DNA from 3 places in the Geobacillus sp. B4113_201601 genome. Region 2 is predicted to be linked to each of the others. Evidence: riboswitches for the same ligand, from Rfam matches in the RefSeq annotation. Region 2 holds a riboswitch; each other region holds the start of a gene.
The links. Region 2 has a riboswitch for S-adenosylmethionine ahead of B4113_RS02260 (methionine ABC transporter ATP-binding protein). Riboswitches for the same ligand answer to the same signal wherever they lie in the genome.
Positions count from the first base shown of each region.

Region 1: it holds a riboswitch for S-adenosylmethionine, as region 2 does, so the genes downstream of both, mtnW (2,3-diketo-5-methylthiopentyl-1-phosphate enolase) here and B4113_RS02260 (methionine ABC transporter ATP-binding protein) in region 2, are expected to answer to the same signal.
Region 3: it holds a riboswitch for S-adenosylmethionine, as region 2 does, so the genes downstream of both, mtnK (S-methyl-5-thioribose kinase) here and B4113_RS02260 (methionine ABC transporter ATP-binding protein) in region 2, are expected to answer to the same signal.

Region 1 covers NZ_LQYX01000078.1:12,334-14,594, forward strand. The annotation lists gene mtnX (2-hydroxy-3-keto-5-methylthiopentenyl-1-phosphate phosphatase) at 1-21, opposite strand, end outside; gene mtnW (2,3-diketo-5-methylthiopentyl-1-phosphate enolase) at 18-1,259, opposite strand; SAM riboswitch class I at 1,327-1,434, opposite strand; gene B4113_RS10625 (pyridoxal phosphate-dependent aminotransferase) at 1,532-2,261, opposite strand, start outside.
Region 2 covers NZ_LQYX01000015.1:10,310-12,570, forward strand. The annotation lists gene B4113_RS02255 (hypothetical protein) at 125-472, shown strand; SAM riboswitch class I at 547-656, shown strand; gene B4113_RS02260 (methionine ABC transporter ATP-binding protein) at 833-1,861, shown strand; gene B4113_RS02265 (methionine ABC transporter permease) at 1,851-2,261, shown strand, end outside.
Region 3 covers NZ_LQYX01000078.1:15,202-17,462, reverse strand. The annotation lists gene mtnK (S-methyl-5-thioribose kinase) at 1-1,160, opposite strand, end outside; SAM riboswitch class I at 1,246-1,414, opposite strand; gene B4113_RS10630 (carbon-nitrogen family hydrolase) at 1,508-2,261, opposite strand, start outside.

The DNA of each region.
Region 1 (2,261 bases), on a different contig from region 2:
GAGAACAAGCTGCCTCGTCATGCTTCCACCTCAACAGCGCCCCAACGGTCGATCGCTTTTTGTAGGGCCTCGTTTTCAACAGCTGCTTCGCGGAGCGGCCGACCGGCCAACACCGCATCGATCGCCGCGCGAAACGCCTGGCCGCCGCCGATCGCCCCGTCCGGATGGCCGTGAATGCCGCCGCCGGCGTTGACGATGCTGTCAAGGCCGAAATCGCGGACAAGAAGCGGCACGAGCCCCGGATGAATGCCCGCCGACGGCACCGGAAACGCCCGCGCAAACGGCTCTTGGTCATCGGTGAGCGCCCGGGCGATGCCAAGCGCCTGCTCGCGCTCGAGAGCGACGCTGCCGTACGGCGACGGGAACAGGACGAAATCAGCCCCGGCGAGCCGCAACAGCTTGCCGAGCAACAGCGACGGGGCGACCCCGTAAAACTCAGACGGCGTGATCGCGCCGCTAAACGCCGGATGCGCCATAATCGGCACGGTGATGTTTTCATCCTCGCGCAGCCCTTGCAACACATCAAGCCCGTAGGCGAACACGTTAAACAACAGCACGTCGGCGCCAAGCTCGGCGGCCCGTTTCGCTTTTTCTTTCAGCTCAAACGTTTTACCGGTCAAGTTAACGGCGTACAGCGTCCGTTTGCCCGTTTGTTCGTACACTTCCCGAAGCGCGGCCTTTCCTTCCGTAATCCGCTTCTCAAACGGAAGAAGCTCGCTATCAAACAAAATTTCGTCATCTTTGACTAGGTCGACGCCGCCAAGCGCCTGTTTTTTCAATTCGGACGTCAAATACGCCAAATCGCGGCCGATGATGCCTTTAAAAATGCTCATTAACAGCGGGCGGTTATATACCCCGACTTTTTCGCGAATGCCGCTGATGCCAAAGCGCGGCCCCGGAAATTGCCGCTTCCACTCGTCCGGAAACTCGAGATCAAGCAGCCGCACTTCCCCATCAAGCGACAATTTGCCAAACGTCGTCACCAAAAGCGCCGGCAAATCAGCGCTGAAGTTGACCGTCGGATAGGCGATTTTGACGATCGCCCGCTTCAGCCGCTTGCCGAAATACGCGTTTACACGCTCGCTTTCGCCAAGCTCCTCAACGGCGACCACTTCCCCTTTATGTTTGCGAAGCTGCTCCTGCTCCAACGCCGGCAAGTCGGTCCACGTGCCGACCGTCAAGCCGAGCGCGATCCCTTCCGCCTTTTTGCGGATGTCTTTCTCGTCATGAAGCAAATACGTTGCCATCACTGCACTCATCATTCATCCCTCTTTCCAAAGAAAAAAGCCTCTTCATAAGAAGAGGCGTCATTCGTTTATGGCGCTCTTCTTATCTCTCAGCGTTTCCGCTGCAAGAATTAGCACCGTGCTTGAATGTACCAAGCCGGTTGCCGGGCTTCATTGGGCTCGTCCCTCCGCCTGCTCTTGATAAGAATGCTTGCGTAACTATACACTTGTCAAACGATTTTGGCAAGTATGGCAAATTTACTTTGAATTATGACAGCCTTTGCCGCCGTTGTCAATCATTTTTTTCAAAACAGCCCGAGCCGTCCGATCCGCTCCGCCGCTTCACAGAGCCGCGCCTCATCGGTCAATAGGCCGACGCGCACATACCCTTCGCCGTGCTCGCCAAAGCCGATGCCCGGAGCGACAGCGACATGCGCCTGCTCAAGGAGCACATCGGCAAACTCGGCGGACGACCACCCTTTCGGTACGGGGAGCCAAGCGAAAAACGAACCGGACGGCGCCGGTGCTTCCCAGCCGATCTCGCGCAAAGCAGAAATGAACGTATGGCGGCGCGCTTCATACAGCGCGACAAGCTCGTTGACGCAATCTTGCGGGCCGAGAAGCGCTGCAGCCGCCGCTTCCTGGACGGCGCCGAACAGGCTGACGTACAAATGATCTTGCAGCAGCTCAAGCGCCCGAATGATCCGCTCGTTGCCGACGGCAAACGCGACGCGCCAGCCGGCCATATTGTACGTTTTCGAAAACGTGTAAATCTCGACGCCGACGTCTTTCGCCCCGTCAACTTCGAGGAAGCTGACCGGCTTTTTGCCGTCAAAACCGATCGCCCCGTAAGCAAAATCGTGCACGACGGCGATACCGTGCTTGGCGGCGAACGCCACCGTCTCGGCGAAAAACTCGTTCGTCGCCGTCGCACCGGTCGGGTTGTTCGGATAGTTTAAAAACATCAGTTTCGCCTGATCGGCGACCGCCGCCGGAATGGCGCTGTAATCGGGCAAAAATTGCTGCTCGACAACA
Region 2 (2,261 bases):
TGACACATTTCTTGGGAAATGACAAAAACGGCGTCCGTTCGTCAACAGGCTGTCGAGATTTTTGTAAAGGATTCTTGCCCCCACATATGGAAATAGAGAACAAAGGACATGGGGGTGATGGTCAATGGAAGTGCGTGAGTTTGTGGAACGGTTCATCGAGCGGATGCAAATGTTGCGTCATTTGTTGCCGATTTTGCCGGACGAGCAGTTATGCGTTCGGTTTGAAAGCGACGGGGAGGCCGCTTCCGTCTTGCTTGGCAAAGAGCCGGCCATCGTTGAGTGCGAGAACGATGAACGAAACACGTTGACGGTGCGCGGTTCGAAGGAAGCGCTCGCCTCCTTGCTGAGCGGTGAGCTGAAGCTGCAGCAGCTCGTCCGGCTGCAAGAAGTGCACGTATCGGGAAGCTTCCGCCATTTATTGCTGCTGGAGTCGCTCCTCCATTTGGCCAAGCCGTATCGGCATGTTGGATAAAAAATAGGTTGACACGATTCGACATCCAATGATACAATCACATTCGTAACCAAATTGAATACATTTGCGTTGTGCTCTTATCAAGAGAGGTGGAGGGATGTGCCCAATGAAGCCCGGCAACCGTCAGCGCTTGCGCTGAAATGGTGCCAATTCACACAAAGCAGCCTGCTTTGAGAGATAAGAGACGGAATGGTAGACAATACCTTTCTGTTCTCCGCGGGCAGAAAGGTTTTCTTTTTGCGCTTGCTTGGGCGCTGGGCGTGAACAGCCCGCTTCGGCTGCTTGCGCGGGCGCGCTCGGCGGCGGGGCTTGCGCCTGCTGGCGAACGGGAAGCGCACGGCAAGAAAGGAAGGTGAAACGATGATCACCCTTGAACAGGTGACGAAAGTATACCAAGCGGCCAACGGTGCGGTGACAGCCGTTGACAACGTGTCGCTTGAGATTCGCGAAGGAGAAATTTTTGGAATTATCGGCTACAGCGGGGCCGGAAAAAGTTCGCTCATTCGGCTGTTAAACGGATTGGAAAAACCGACGAGCGGTCGGGTGATCGTCGCCGGCCGCGACATGGCGCGCGTGAAAGGTCGGGAGCTTCGAAACGCCCGTCAGGAAATCGGCATGATTTTCCAGCATTTCAACTTGCTTTGGTCGCGCACCGTCAGGGAAAATATCGCTTTTCCGCTCGAGATCGCCGGTGTTCCGAGAGAGGAACGGCAAAAGCGCGTCGATGAGCTCATCCAGCTTGTCGGTCTCACCGGGCGGGAAGAGGCGTATCCGTCGCAGCTGAGCGGCGGGCAAAAGCAGCGGGTCGGCATCGCGCGGGCGCTCGCCAACAATCCGAAAGTCCTGCTTTGCGATGAGGCGACGTCCGCCCTCGATCCGCAGACGACGGACGCGATTTTGGATTTGCTCGTTGACATCAACAAGCGGCTCGGGCTGACGATCGTGCTCATCACCCATGAAATGCACGTCATTCGCAAAATTTGCGACCGCGTCGCGGTGATGGAAAGCGGCAAAATCGTCGAACAAGGCGACGTGCTGCACGTGTTCCGGAACCCGCAGCAGCCGATTACGAAACGGTTCGTCAAGCAGCTGGTCGAGCCGGAGGAAACCGAAGAAGCTGTCTCGCATCTGTTCGGCCACTACCCGAACGGGGTGATCGCGCAGTTGACGTTTGTCGGCGCCGCCGCTGGACAGCCGCTCATTACGCAAGTCGTCCGCCAATTTGCCGTTGATGTCAACATTTTACAAGGAAAAATTTCACAAACCCATCAAGGCGCCTACGGCGTGCTGTTTGTGCACATCGACGGGGCGGCGGATGAAATCGGTCGGGCGCTCGACTATATTCAAGACCAACAAGTGGCGGTGGAGGTGATTCACGATGCTCGCTAACCTCCTGCCGAACGTGCAATGGGAAACGATGTGGGCGGCAACGGTCGAGACGCTGTACATGACCGGCATGGCGGTCGCCGCCACGTTCGTCCTCGGAGTGGTGCTTGGGCTGCTGTTATTTTTAACGGCAAAGGGAAACCTATGGGAGAACCGGCTGGCCAATACGGTCATCGCGGCGTTCGTCAACATTTTCCGCTCCATTCCGTTCATTATTTTGATCATTTTGCTTATTCCGTTTACGAAATGGCTCGTCGGGACGATGCTCGGCGCCAACGCGGCGCTGCCGGCGCTCATCATCGGTGCGGCGCCGTTTTACGCCCGCATGGTTGAGATCGCCCTCCGCGAAATTGACAAAGGGGTCATTGAAGCGGCGCAGGCGATGGGCGCCTCGACGTGGACG
Region 3 (2,261 bases), on a different contig from region 2:
AAGCCGTCCGTTCCCGCCAGTTCAGCGCGCTCAACGATCAGGCGGCGGCCGAGACGGAGCGCGTGCCGTTTCGCGGCGAGCCGTTCGGCTTTTTGTTCAATGCCGTCGAGATCCGCCACATGGGCGAGGCCGATCGTCCGGCGAATGACTTCGCAGCCGGCAAAACCGACGGCGTCAATGAACGCTTGCCGCAGCACCTCATCAAGCAGTCCGGGCGTCGCGGCGTACGTTTCGACGCTTTCCGTCTGCCACAGCTCAGCGAAAATGGACGTAAACACCTTCCATGTTGAGTCGATGTGAACAAAGAGCGGTTGACGCTCCGCTTCAGGACGGGACAACGCATTTAACAGCAAGTTGGCGAAAAATTGGCCAAGGTCAAACCCGATCGGGCCGTAAAAGGCGAATTCCGGGTCGATCACTTTCGTTTCGTCGTCGCTGGCGAAAATGCTGCCAGTGTGTAAGTCTCCGTGCAGCAGCACATCCGCTTCAGTCAAAAACTTGCGCTTCAGCTTCGCCGCTTCGAGGCGGAGGCGGTCATCTTCCCAAAGCGCTTCAACGTCTGGGCGCAATTCGTCCTCAAAGTTGTTCGTGTCATGGTCGAAAAACGGATCGGTGAAGACGAGATCTTCCGTAATTTTGCATAGCTCTGGATTGACAAAGCTTTGCGCCAACTTCTTTTTCTCTTGTTGGTTCATGCCGAAATCAGACGTGTAAAACGCCGTTTTGGCGATGAATTCGCCGATATGCCGGGACAACAGCGGGTACGTTTTCCCTTCGATCAGCCCTTTGCGCGCGATTTGCAGGCGGGACAAATCTTCCATCACCGTGATGGCGAGCGATTCGTCGGAATAATAGACTTTTGGGACGTATTGCGGCACATAGCTGGCAAACGTGCGCAGCGCGTTGCTTTCAATGACGGCGCGCTTTAACGTAAGCGGCCAGCTTTCCCCGACGACTTTCGCGTACGGCAGCGCTTGTTTGATGATGACGCCTTGCTTTGTTTCTTGGTCGACGATATGGAAAACAAGGTTCAAGTTTCCGTCGCCGATCTCGCGGCAGGCAAGTGGCGCCCCGTCGCGGAACAAGCCGAGGCGGACGGCGAGGGCGGTCGCTTTTTGTTCGGTGAGCGGTTCGTAAACAGCTGATTGGACAATCGTCATTTTCACGTTCCCCCTTTACGTTTTGGCAAATGAAAAAGCCTCTTTCGCATACGGAAAGAGGCTTGAAGATTATTTGTCTTCACGCCTCTTATCTTTCAGAAAGACAGCGGTCTTTCTGTTGGACTTAGCACCGTGCCCTGCGGAAGCGGGTCGCTTCCGGCGCCGCCCTTGGCGTGCGCCCTATCTCACGATAGCATTACGGTCGGTTGCTGGGCTTCATTGGGCCAATTCCCTCAGCCAACTCTTGATAAGAGTACCGGTCTAGCTATTGAGTTTTTGCAATTTTCGCGATGTTAACAATCGTTTGGTTGCTTGATTCGAATCATACAGGTTGGGCAGGCGGATTGTCAATACGTTTTGAAAAATTTTTTTGCCGCCTCGTCGTAATCGCGCGGCCGGCGGTCGGCAAACACCGGGATGCGCGCACGCACCTGTTTAACGAGCGCCGGGTCGATGTCCGCCAGAAGAACGCCCGGCTTTTCATCGGCCTCGGCGATGATTTCGCCCCACGGGTCGATGACGAGCGAATGGCCGGCAAAGTCGTTGTTCGGGTCGCTTCCGGCCCGATTGCAGGCGATGACGTAGCATTGATTTTCAATCGCTCGCGCCATCAGCAGCGTCCGCCAATGGTGAAGGCGAGGAAGCGGCCATTCGGCGACGACAAACAGCGCTTCCGCTCCGGCTAAAGCATGGACGCGAATCCACTCTGGAAAGCGGATGTCATAGCAAATGACTCCGGCGCACGACAGCCCGTCAAGCGAAAATAAGCCTGGCGCGTTTCCCGGCTGCAAATACAAATGCTCATCCATCAGCTGGAACAGATGAAGTTTGCTATATTCACTGACGATTTGGCCGCTTCGGTCGGCGACGATCATCGTGTTCGTCACACCGGCAGCGGTTTTTTTGGCGACTGAGCCGGCGACGAAATGGACGCCGTATGTTTGCGCCAGGCGGGAGGCGAACGCTTTCGCCCGCCCGGCATCGTCATCAGCAATTTCGTCCAAGCGCGTCAAGTCATAGCCGGTCGTCCATAGTTCCGGAAGCACGACGATATCGGCTCCTTCGTTGGCGGCGGATTGCACGGCTGTTTCGGCTTGCTGT